DNA from 3 places in the Cupriavidus sp. 05N39 genome. Region 1 is predicted to be linked to each of the others. Evidence: predicted binding sites of a transcription regulator. Region 1 holds the regulator's gene; each other region holds the start of a gene.

Evidence for each region. Region 1 encodes FNR, which switches genes on or off when oxygen is low (the NO sensors DNR and NnrR bind a similar motif). Its sites were predicted from a motif close to TTGATNNNNATCAA; they were not measured.
Region 2: hemN (oxygen-independent coproporphyrinogen III oxidase) is a predicted target of FNR. The motif match lies at 2,503-2,516, and genes of this name have one in related genera.
Region 3: AC1DN0_RS02565 (fatty acid desaturase) is a predicted target of FNR. The motif match lies at 1,285-1,298, and genes of this name have one in related genera.

Annotation. Positions count from the first base shown of each region.
Region 1 is NZ_JBFTNE010000129.1:13-3,153, reverse strand. Features, by position in the region: gene scpB (SMC-Scp complex subunit ScpB) at 1-262, opposite strand, end outside; gene AC1DN0_RS36070 (sulfite exporter TauE/SafE family protein) at 849-1,607, opposite strand; gene fnr (fumarate/nitrate reduction transcriptional regulator Fnr) at 1,894-2,619, shown strand; gene AC1DN0_RS36060 (hypothetical protein) at 2,781-3,026, opposite strand.
Region 2 is NZ_JBFTNE010000002.1:50,951-54,736, reverse strand. Features, by position in the region: gene AC1DN0_RS01180 (c-type cytochrome) at 1-725, shown strand, start outside; gene hemN (oxygen-independent coproporphyrinogen III oxidase) at 842-2,275, opposite strand; gene AC1DN0_RS01170 (ABC transporter substrate-binding protein) at 2,671-3,786, shown strand, end outside.
Region 3 is NZ_JBFTNE010000003.1:151,677-155,462, reverse strand. Features, by position in the region: gene AC1DN0_RS02570 (NADPH-dependent F420 reductase) at 1-38, shown strand, start outside; gene AC1DN0_RS02565 (fatty acid desaturase) at 66-1,166, opposite strand; gene guaD (guanine deaminase) at 1,343-2,674, opposite strand; gene AC1DN0_RS02555 (adenosine deaminase) at 2,737-3,783, opposite strand; gene xdhC (xanthine dehydrogenase accessory protein XdhC) at 3,780-3,786, opposite strand, start outside.

The DNA.
Region 1 (3,141 bases):
AATATTTCGGCGGCTTTTCAGGATTCAGCCGGTCCAGGTATTCGCGCATGACGGGGCGGCTCTGAAAGCGCCAGCCGCTGGCCAGCGCCACGAGTTCCACGCCGCGCTGCTCCCAGTCGCGGCGCAACTCTTCCAGCAGCACCCGAATGGTGTCGGCACCGACGTCGTCGGCAAAAAGCCGGCGCAAGTCATTGACGCGCAAGGGTTCCTGCGCACAAATCAGCGCGGTCTCGAGGACGATCTTCGCCTCTTGGGTATTCATGTGATTGCGTGCAGCCTGTCTTTGCACCTGCGCCCCGGACAAACCCGGACGCACTGGAGATTGCGGGTTCAGCGGTTGGAATTGCCACCGCCATCTGACCGCGCAGCCAACCACAATGCTTGATGCATGCAGTCGTGCGCTTTCTTTTTTGCATCGGGTGCCGGACCTGCCCGGCAGGAGATCGCCCGGCCACCGGCTTTACCTGCCGGTCGACGGAGCCCTTGCGTCGCGCCTTCCCCCTGATGTGGCGGACCTGTCCGGCACGACGTCCGTCGCTCCGGGTGCAAGAAAAATACGGATATCGGGCCTGCTTGGCCTATTTCACCCCGCCCTGCCGTGGCTGGTCTTTTGAACCAAATAATCTTTTGAACCGGACGGCGGATTGGGAACGGTCCCTGGCGGTAATACGTGCTGGAGGGTTCCTGGCATGCATCCCCGAGTGCGAATGCTACCTGACGATGCCACGATGAAATACGCTGCGCGATATCGCTGTTCTTGCGATTGTATGGCATTCCCTGGCAAACCTGCAACCGATTCACACAGGCATCTGCCCGACAAAGTGCGTAATGCGCCATGAAGCGGCGTATCAGAAGACCAGACAGAAGCCGTGCGCGGCCAGCGTCTCTGGCAAAAGCAGCGCGCGCGCCACCCCGACGACACCAAAGGCAGCCACTGCCAAACCGGCAAGGGTACGTACCGCCGGGCGGCGCGACCACTGCCTGAGGTAGCCGGACAGGCCCGAGATAACCAACAGGTTTGGCAAAGTGCCCAGTCCGAACACGGCCATCACCAGCGCACCCGAAGGGGCGTTCCCGGCCAGCAGCGCCATCGCCAGGGCGCCATAGACCATGCCGCATGGTACCAGCCCCCAGGCCAGCCCCATGCCGTAGCGGCGCAGCAGCCGCCCCTGTGGCAGGCCCAAGGGCGCCAGGCGCACGCCCACGGCGGCAAGAAAACGGAGCAAACCGCCAGCGCCGCGCGCGGCAAACCGCTCCAGCCAGCCAGCCCCCACGGCGCGCCCACGCAACATCCATAATCCCGACATCACCAGCATCATGCTGCCGATTCCGAACAGCCAGCGCTGCAGCGGCAAGTACTGGGCCTTCCACACACCGGCGCCCAGGGTACCCAGCAAGGCGCCCAACAGCGCATACATGCTCAGCCGCCCGGCATGCATCACCAGGAGTTCGAGCAGCCAGTGGCCTGGCCGGCGCAGGATGGTGGCCGGCACACGGGCCGTGCCGCCTTGCTCGGCCGCAAGCGCAATGCCGCCACACATGGCCGCGCAATGCACACCACCTAGCAAAGCCAGGGTAAAAACGCTGAAGAGCACGCCTACGGTCAACTTCTCCTCCCAATCACATCGCCTGGCGCGGTAAAATGCGCCCTACGCGCCCCCGCGACTCCAAGAGGCGCTATCAACATGAAGCCCAGCGCCCGCGCACATCCGCGCAATCGCAAATCATGACGACGGGCACGGCAGGCGGCGCCACGCAGATGGCAGGCCCCGCCAGACCCGCGCCAGGCTAATGTGGATAGCGCTTCCAACCGACAGCTCTCAACGTCAAGCTTTCAACTCAATGCGCCTGCCACACGCGCTTGAGTGATTGCGCTAAACCGACAGGCCCCAATTGCTAACATCCATTCCCATTACCGAGATGTCGCCCCGCTGCTCCACTTGCTCGCTGGGACAGCTCTGCCTGCCCGTCGGCATGTCGCAGCAGGACCTCGAAAAAATGGATTCGCTGGTGCAGGAGCGCGTGCGCGTACGCAAGGGCGAGACCCTGTACCGCCTCGGCGATCCGCTCACCGCCGTCTATGCGATCCGCTTCGGCACGCTCAAAACCCACCTGACGATGGAAGATGGCCGCTCGCAGATCACGGGCTTCCACCTCCCCGGCGAAGTCGTCGGGCTCGACGGCCTTGGCGAAATGCAGCACGCGTCCGACGCCACCGCCCTTGAGGATACCGAAGTTTGCGTGGTGCGCTTCGGCGACCTCCAGTCGCTGTCCGGTGCGCTCCCGTCGTTGCAACATCAGTTCATGCGGCTGATGAGCAAGGAAATCTCGCAGGACCAGGTGATGCTGATCACGCTGGGCTCGATGCGCGCCGAAGAGCGGCTTGCCGCCTTCCTGATCAACCTTTCGGAGCGCCTTTCCGCGCGCGGCTATTCGGCCTCCGAGTTCGTGCTGCGCATGAGCCGCGAGGAGATCGGCAGCTACCTCGGGCTCAAGCTCGAAACCGTCAGCCGCCTGTTCTCCCGTTTTGCGGAAGCCGGGCTGATCCAGATCCGCCAGCGGCACGTCAAGCTGGTCGACATGACAGGCATCAAGCAGATCATCAACAAGTCCTGCTAGTCCGGCAGGCATCGACCGGCCGCGCGGAGTTTCCCGGCTCCCGCGGCATTGGCAGCCGCCTTGCCTTCCTTGCGTGGTGCCAATACCACGTCGCGCCGGCCTGGTCACGACACTCCTGCTCCGCCGCCCCCTGCCCCGCGGCGCGAAGACGCGCATCGCGCTCACTCCAGTTCGTCTGTCTCCGCCAGCCGCGTGGGCATGGTGTAAAGCGTCAGGCCGCTCGACAACGAACAAAGCACCCACGCGACCAGGAAGCCCACGGTGTAAACCGCCTCCCGCGACGCCTCGACCGGCTGTCCGAAGAAGCGCAGATCGCCGGGATCGACCATCGAAAACACCAGGGCGGTCGTCAGCCCGGCTACCAGGAAGCCGGGCCATAGCACCCACATCAGCCAGCGCAGTCTCATGGTCACCTCGCCTGCGCCGTGGCCGGCTCAGCCTGCCGCCCGATACCCGTCTTCTCGACCACCAACCCGTGCCGCGATACGCCATCGACAACGGGCGGGTCCGGGTGCGTCATGG
Region 2 (3,786 bases), on a different contig from region 1:
GCGCGGGCTCCACCGCTACCGTGGAAGCCGTCAATGACCGCATCAAGCCGGTCGCCTCGCTCGAACTGAAGGATCCGAATGCAGCGCGCGTCTATAAGACGGGCGAACAGGTCTACAAGGAAGTCTGCGCCGCCTGCCACGCCACCGGTGCTGCCGGTGCGCCCAAGTACGGCACCGCCGGCGACTGGGCTCCGCGTATCGGCCAGGGCTTCACCGGCCTGCTGAACTCCGTGCTGCACGGCAAGGGCGCCATGCAAGCCCGCGCCGGCACCACCGCCGACGATTACAGCGACTACGAACTGGGCCGTGCCGTGGTCTACATGGCCGACGCCGGCGGTGCCAAGTTCCCGGAGCCCGCAGCGCCCGCTGCTGCCGCTCCGGCTACCGCCGCTGCCTCGGATGCCGCTGCCGCGCCTGCCGCAGCAGCAGCCCCGGCAGCTCCCGCTGCTGCTGCCGCACCGGCTGCTGCTGCAGCGCCGGCTTCCGCCGAAGTGGGCAAGAAGGTCTACGACCAGGTCTGCGCCGCCTGCCACGCCGCCGGTGTTGCCGGCGCGCCGAAGCTGGGCGACAAGGCTGCCTGGGCGCCGCGCCTGAAGGAAGGCATGGACGCCGTTCACGCCTTCGCCCTGAAGGGCAAGGGCGTGATGCCGCCGAAGGGCGGCTACGCCGGCCCGGACGCCGACGTGATCGCAGCGGTCGACTACATGGCCAACGCGTCGAAGTAACCGGCCGGAAATCATCCCGGGGCCACCACGGCGCAAGCGGTGGAACGGACCCGGAGAACAAAAAGCCCGCGGCTCGCCGCGGGCTTTTTGTTTGCCTGCTGCCGGGCGTCAGTGGCTCAGACCACGCGCGAGTAGCGCAGTGGCGCCGGCAGCGGCGTACCTGCATCGGCGCCCGGGGTTCCCGCTGGTGCCACTGCCGGCACCGCGTCCGCAGCCCGCCGCGCGTCTTCACGCAGGAAGCCGTCGAAGACCATCGCCAGCCGGCGCACCAGCAAGCGGCCCAGCGGGGTCACTTCGATGCGGCCGGGCTCGCATCGCACAAGGCCTTCCCCGGCGAGCCGCCCCAGGTCCGCCATCTCGCCAGCGAAGTGCGCGGCAAAGTCGATGCGATGCCGGGCTTCCACCGCTGCAATATCGAGCACGCCGTTGCACATCAACGCACCGATGACTTCACGCCGCAAGTGATCCTCATCGCGCATGGCGAAGCCGCGCATCACCGGCAGCACGCCGCCGTCGAGCACGCGGTAATAATCGTCCAGCGTGCGCGCGTTCTGTACATAGCGGCCCGCCACCGCACCGATCGACGAGACGCCAAATCCAAGCTGGTCATGGCCGGCGTGGGTGGAATAGCCCTGAAAGTTGCGCTGCAGCCGGCCCTCGCGCTGGGCCACGGCCAGCGCGTCGTCCGGCAGCGCGAAATGATCCATGCCGATATAGACATAGCCCGCGGCGGTGAGCTGTTCGATGGTGCCGACCAGGATGTCGAGTTTTTCAGCGGGCGCCGGCAGCGCGCGCTCGTCGATGCGCCGCTGGGGCTTGAACACGTGCGGCAGGTGCGCATAGCTGTACACGGAGAGCCGGTCCGGGCGCATCGCCAGCACTTGCTCCACGGTGGCGGCGAAGCGCGCCGTGGTCTGGTGCGGCAGGCCGTAGATCAGGTCCATGCTGACCGAGCGGAAGCCGAGCCGGCGCGCGGCGTCGACCACTGCCCGGGTTTCGGCCTGCGATTGCACGCGGTGGATCGCTTGCTGCACCTCGGCGTCGAAATCCTGCACGCCCAGGCTGATGCGGTTGAAGCCGAGTTCGGCCAGCAGCGCCATCTGCGCGTCGCCGATCCGGCGCGGGTCGATCTCAATGGAGTGTTCGCCCTCGGGCAGCAGGTTGAAATGCTGGTGCAAGGCATCCATCACGCGGCGCATCTCCGCCGGGTCGAGGAAGGTCGGCGTACCGCCGCCCCAGTGCGATTGCACCACCTCGCGCCGCGCGCCGAGTTGTTGCGCTACCAGCGCCATCTCGCGCGCCAGGTAATCCACATAGCGGGCGCTGCGGCGATGGTCTTTGGTAATGATCTTGTTGCAGCCGCAGTAGTAGCAGATGTTCTCGCAAAACGGCACATGCACATAGAGCGACAAGGGCGGCTGCCGGCCGGCATCCACGCCAGCGCTGGCCGCGCAATCGGCCAGTGCTTGCCGGTAGTCCTGCTCGCCAAAACCGCCATGGAAGCGGTCCGCCGTGGGGTAGGAGGTGTAGCGCGGGCCGTTGATGTCCATGCGGCCGGCCAGCTCGCGGAAGTCCGACAAGGCATGCCGGTCCGGGGCCGAGGCGGCCCGGCCCAGTTGCTTGCTCTTGCAGGCGGCGCCGCAATTGCCGGAGCAGGTGTTCGGCGGACTGGCAATGGAAACGGGGACGGATGCGGTGGCGCGGGCGAGATCAGCCATGGGGCGGCCTTCGTGGTGGATTGGATGGCTCATCGTAGTGGGGGCCGCTCCTGCGCGCGTTGACCGGCGTCAAGTCGTGGCCCATGGCACCAGGGCCCTTGGCCGGCCACCAGCGGCCAGGCCGTCACCAGCGTGCGCCGCGTCATGCTAGCGTCACCTGGACCGGATAGGCTGCCCCGCGCTTGCCGGCTTTCCATCCACCAGCTCAATCCGTCCCTTCGGCCCCCATGCACGCTTCTCCCCTGATTGCGCAGGCGCATTGCGCGCCACAAATGCCGCGCCGCCGCCTGCTGGCCGCCCTCGGCAGCGCTCTGCTGGCGCCCGCCACGTTACTGGCGCAGTCACCCCCGCGACGCCCGCTGGTGATTGGCCACCTGGTGGATCGCGGCGGCGCGCAGGCCGATCTCGCGCGCGACTACCTGGCCGGCGCCAAGGTCATGTTCGACGCGGCCAACGCCGGCGCGCGCGAGCCGCGCGTGGTGCACGTGGTGCGGGAAGTCGAAACCGATCCGCGTGCGGCCACCGCGCAGGCGCTGTCGCTGGTCGACGGCGAGCGCGCCGAACTCCTGTTCGGTCCCAGCGACGCCTTGTTGCCGGTGCTGGCCGCCTCTCCCGAGCTGGCCCGGCGCGGCGTGCAGATCGTCGCGCCCTTATCGGGGCTGTCGCTCGCGGCCGATCATGTCTGGTACACGCGGGCCGACTACCGCGCCGAACTGGATGCGGCGATTCACCAGTTGCGCAGCTACGGGCTCAAGCAGCTGGTGTTGGCCGTGGCGCCGGATTTCGCTGCAGGAAGCCTGGCCGCAGGCACGCCGTGGCGGCGCCGGCTGGAGCAGGAGCCGGGCCTGCAAGCGCTGACGCTGGAAGCCGGCAAGGGCAGCGACAGCGGCGCGGCGGCGTCGCGCATCGCCGCGGCGCGCCCGGCGGCGGTGATCATGGCCGGCGACACGCTGGCCTACGGCAATCTCGGCCGTGCGCTGGCCGCGCGGGGGTGGTACGGCTTCCTAGTGGGCTTGTCCGCGGTCAACCCGCTGGCGGCGCGCGAGATCCTCGGCGCCGGCTATAACGGCGGCATCGTGCTGACGCAGATTGCGCCGGGTCCGCAGGACCTGACCCTGCGCGTGGTCAAGGAGCACGTGGGCCGGATGAAGCAGTTCCTGGACGAGCCCGCTTCACCCGCCACGCTGGCTGGCTACATCGGCGCGGCCTGGCTGGTGCGGGCTGCGTTGTCCGCGCCGCGCGCCGCCACGCCGGCCGACCTGCGGCGTGCCCTGCAGGCCCGCGTCGATGTGGGCGATTTCGTGCTGGATTTCACGCACGGATCGCGCGGCTCTCAATACGTG
Region 3 (3,786 bases), on a different contig from region 1:
CGGAGGTCAGCGGCAAGGCGGCCGCGCAGCCGAAGTAACCCCGGCGGCTGGCCGGGGCGCGGCGCTTATGCCGGCACGGGCGCGTTGACGCTGGTCTGCCGGCCCCGGAAGTCCGTCCAGCACAGCGCCTTGAAGTCGTACAGCTTGCAGCGGCGCGCGGTCTGGAAGTACCAGCGCCAGGTGAAGTTCTGGATGATGATGCGGCCCGGCAGCGCGTGTTCGAGCAGCGCCTGCGCGCGCTTGAGGCGGTACAGCGGCACGCTCATGTCAACGTGATGGGCGGTGTGCTCCATGATGTGATGCAGGGCCGCGCCGATGCCGTAGCGGAAGCGCAGGTGCACGGTGGTGGAGACGAAAGGCTGGGCGCGTGCCCACATGGTCTTGGTCTCGTACCAGGCCACGCTGGTATGGGTGTGGTGCACATAGAGCACGAAGCCCACGGTGAAATTCCATACCAGGAAGGGCACGACGAAGCCCAGGCCCACCAGCAGCGCGACCGACTGGCCGCTGGCCACCGCCAGCCAGGCCAGCGCGCCGATCCAGGCGGCGCCGAAGATCGCCACCAGCGTGCAGTCCCACATGAAGACAGCACGGCGCGTGGGCATCTGGCGGCGGCTGGGGAAGAACATCTTGAACCACCAGATCTCGACCAGGTAGTACAGGCCCGCGCCGAAGCCGTTGCGGTAGACGCGCTCCAGCGCGCGGCGCCAGCGCGGCAGCGTCTGGAATTCCTCGAGCGAGTAGGGTGCCCAGACGAAGTCGAAGCCCTTGAGGTTGGAATAGCCGTGGTGGACCACGTTATGGCCGACTTCCCACAGGCTGTAGGGCGTGAGCGACGGCAGGAAGGTCAGCCGCCCCAGCCATTTGTTGAGGCCGCGCCGGGGCGTCAGGCTCTGGTGGCAGGCATCGTGGCCGATGATGAACAGGCGGGCGATGATGATGCCGGTCAGCACGCCCGCCGCCAGCTTGGCGAGCCAGTGGGAGAACATCACCACCCCGGCCAGCGCGGCCACGAACAGCGCCGTATCCAGCGCGAACAGCGCCAGCGCGCGCGAGGTGCTGCGCTGACCCAGCGGGATCAGCCAGCCGCGGATGATCTTGCGCGAGGGCAGGGGCGCTTCAGGGGAAATCGGCTCCGGAAAGGGGGCTTGCTGCGTGGCAATCATTCAAAAACCTTCAGTTGTCGAACGCGGGGTCGGGCACCTGGCTGTGCCCGGGACTGGCGATGCACGGCCACAGGGGGCCGACGGTGTGACAGCTTAGAAGGATTGCGTGACAGGGGTGTTGATCCGGGTCAAGCCGGCGTGGCCAGGACCCGGTGCTTCCCGGTGGAAAGTGATGATTAATGCGCGACGGAGGCCGACGCGCTTGCCGGCTCGCCCATCACATAGACCTCATCGATCACACGATCGTCGCCCAGCATGGCGAAGGCGAACAGTTGCTCTTCCAGCGTCTCCGAGCGCTCGCTGCGGCGGGCGATCAGCGGCGTGGCCTGCGGATCGAGCACGATGAAGTCGGCCTCGCAGCCCGGCGTGAAGCTGCCCACGCGCTCGCTCCAGCCCAGCGCATCGGCGGCGGCGCGGGTGGCCAGGTAGAACATGCGCAGCGCGGTGAGGTGATAGCCGCCCATGCGCGCCACCTTGTGCGCGGCATTCATGGTGCGCAGCATCGAGAACGAGGTGCCGCCGCCCACGTCGGTGGCCAGCGTCACGTTGAGGCGATAGGCGTCGGACTGGTGGAAGTCGTAGAAGCCGCTGCCCAGGAACAGGTTGGAGGTGGGGCAGTGCGCCACCGCGGCGCCACTGTCGGCCAGGCGCTTGCGGTCGTCCTGGTCGAGGTAGATGGCGTGGCCGTAGAACGCGCCCGGACGCAGCAGGCCGTAGTGATCGTAGATATCGAGATAGCTGCGCGCCTGCGGGAACAGTTCGGCAACCCACTTCACTTCGTCGCGGTTTTCCGCCACATGGGTCTGGATATAGGCGTCGGGATAGGCCTTGGCCAGTTCGCCGCAGGCAGCCAGTTGCGCCTCGCTGGAGGTCGGCGCGAAGCGCGGCGTGATCGCGTACGACAGGCGGTTCTTGCCGTGCCAGCGCGAGATCAGGTCAGCCGAATCGCGCGCGCCGGACTCGGCGGTGTCGCGCAGGAATTCGGGGCAGTTGCGGTCCATCAGCACCTTGCCGGTCACCAGGCGCAGGTTGCGCCGGTCCGCTTCGGCGAACAGCGCGTCGGCCGAGGCCGTGTGCACGGTGCTCCAGGCCACGGCGCTGGTGGTGCCGTTGCGCAGCAGCTCGTCGGCAAAGAAGCCTGCCACCGCCGCAGCGTACTCCGGCTCGGCGAAGCGGCGCTCCTCGGGGAAGGTGTAGGTTTCCAGCCAGTGCAGCAGGCCGGGCGAGGGCGAGGCGATGATGTCGGTCTGCGGGTAATGCACGTGGGTGTCGATAAAACCGGGCACGATCAGCTTGCCGCGGCGGTCGATCACTTCGGCGCCGGCCGGGATCTGCGCGGCCAGCTCGGCGTAGTCGCCGACCGCGGCGACATGCCCGGCGGTGACAACCAGCACCCCGTCTTCCCAATACTGATACGCGTCGTCATGAAACTGCGGATCGCGCAGGAAGTGCAGCACGCGGCCACGGATGGCGCGGGTGATGGACGGGTTGGGGGGCGTGGTCGTCATAGCGATGTCTCGTCATGCGCCGGCGCGCGCGTGGCGCGCCGGCATCTTGGTGTGAACCGCGCTCAGGCCGTGGAGGCCGTCGCGGGCAGGGGGGATTGCCAGAAGTGGTCGACTTCGGCGAGGAAGGCGGCCTTCTGCGTGGCGGGCAGGAAGGACGCCTCGAAACTATTGCGCGCCAGCTTGTGGCCGTCGTCCGCGGTCAGCGGCAGGGCTTCGAAGGTGGCTTCCCAGTTGGCGTTCATATAGCCGCCGAAATAGGCGGGGTCGTCGGAGTGCAGCGTGACCAGCACGCCGGCTTCCAGCAGGCGGTGCAGCGAGTGGTCGCGCAGGTCGGGATAGACCTTGAGCTTCTGGTTGGACAGCGGGCACACCGTCAGCGCCACGCGCTCGCGGGCCAGCCGCGCCACCAGGGCGGGGTCGTCGATGGCGCGCACGCCGTGGTCGATGCGTTCCACCTTGAGGATGTCGAGCGCGTCCGTGACATACTGCGCCGGGCCTTCCTCGCCGGCGTGCGCCACCAGCCGCAGGCCCAGCTCGCGGGCGCGGGCGAAGACGCGGGCGAACTTCTCCGGCGGGTTGCCCTGCTCGGAGGAATCCAGGCCCACGCCGACGAAACGGTCGCGGTAGGGCAGCGCCGCTTCCAGCGTGGCGAAGGCGTCTTCCTCGGACAGGTGGCGCAGGAAGCAGAGGATCAGGCTGCTGGAGAAATCGAACTGGGTGCGGGCCTGGGCCAGCGCGTCGGAGATGCCGTCGATCACCACGCCGATGGGCACGCCGCGCGCGGTGTGGGTCTGCGGGTCGAAGAAGATCTCGGCGTGGCGCACGTTGTCGGCTACGGCGCGCTGCACGTAGGCCATCGTCATGTCGAAGAAATCGTCCTCGGTCAGCAGCACGCTGGCGCCGGCGTAGTAAATGTCAAGGAAGGATTGCAGGTCGGTGAAGGCGTAGGCTTCGCGCAGGGATTCCACGCTGGCATACGGCAGCTTGACCTTGTTGTGCTGGGCCAGCCGGAAGATCAGCTCGGGCTCGAGCGTGCCTTCGATATGGACGTGCAGTTCTGCCTTGGGCGTCAGGCGGATACGGTCTGCGAGCGCGGCATCGAGCGTCATGGG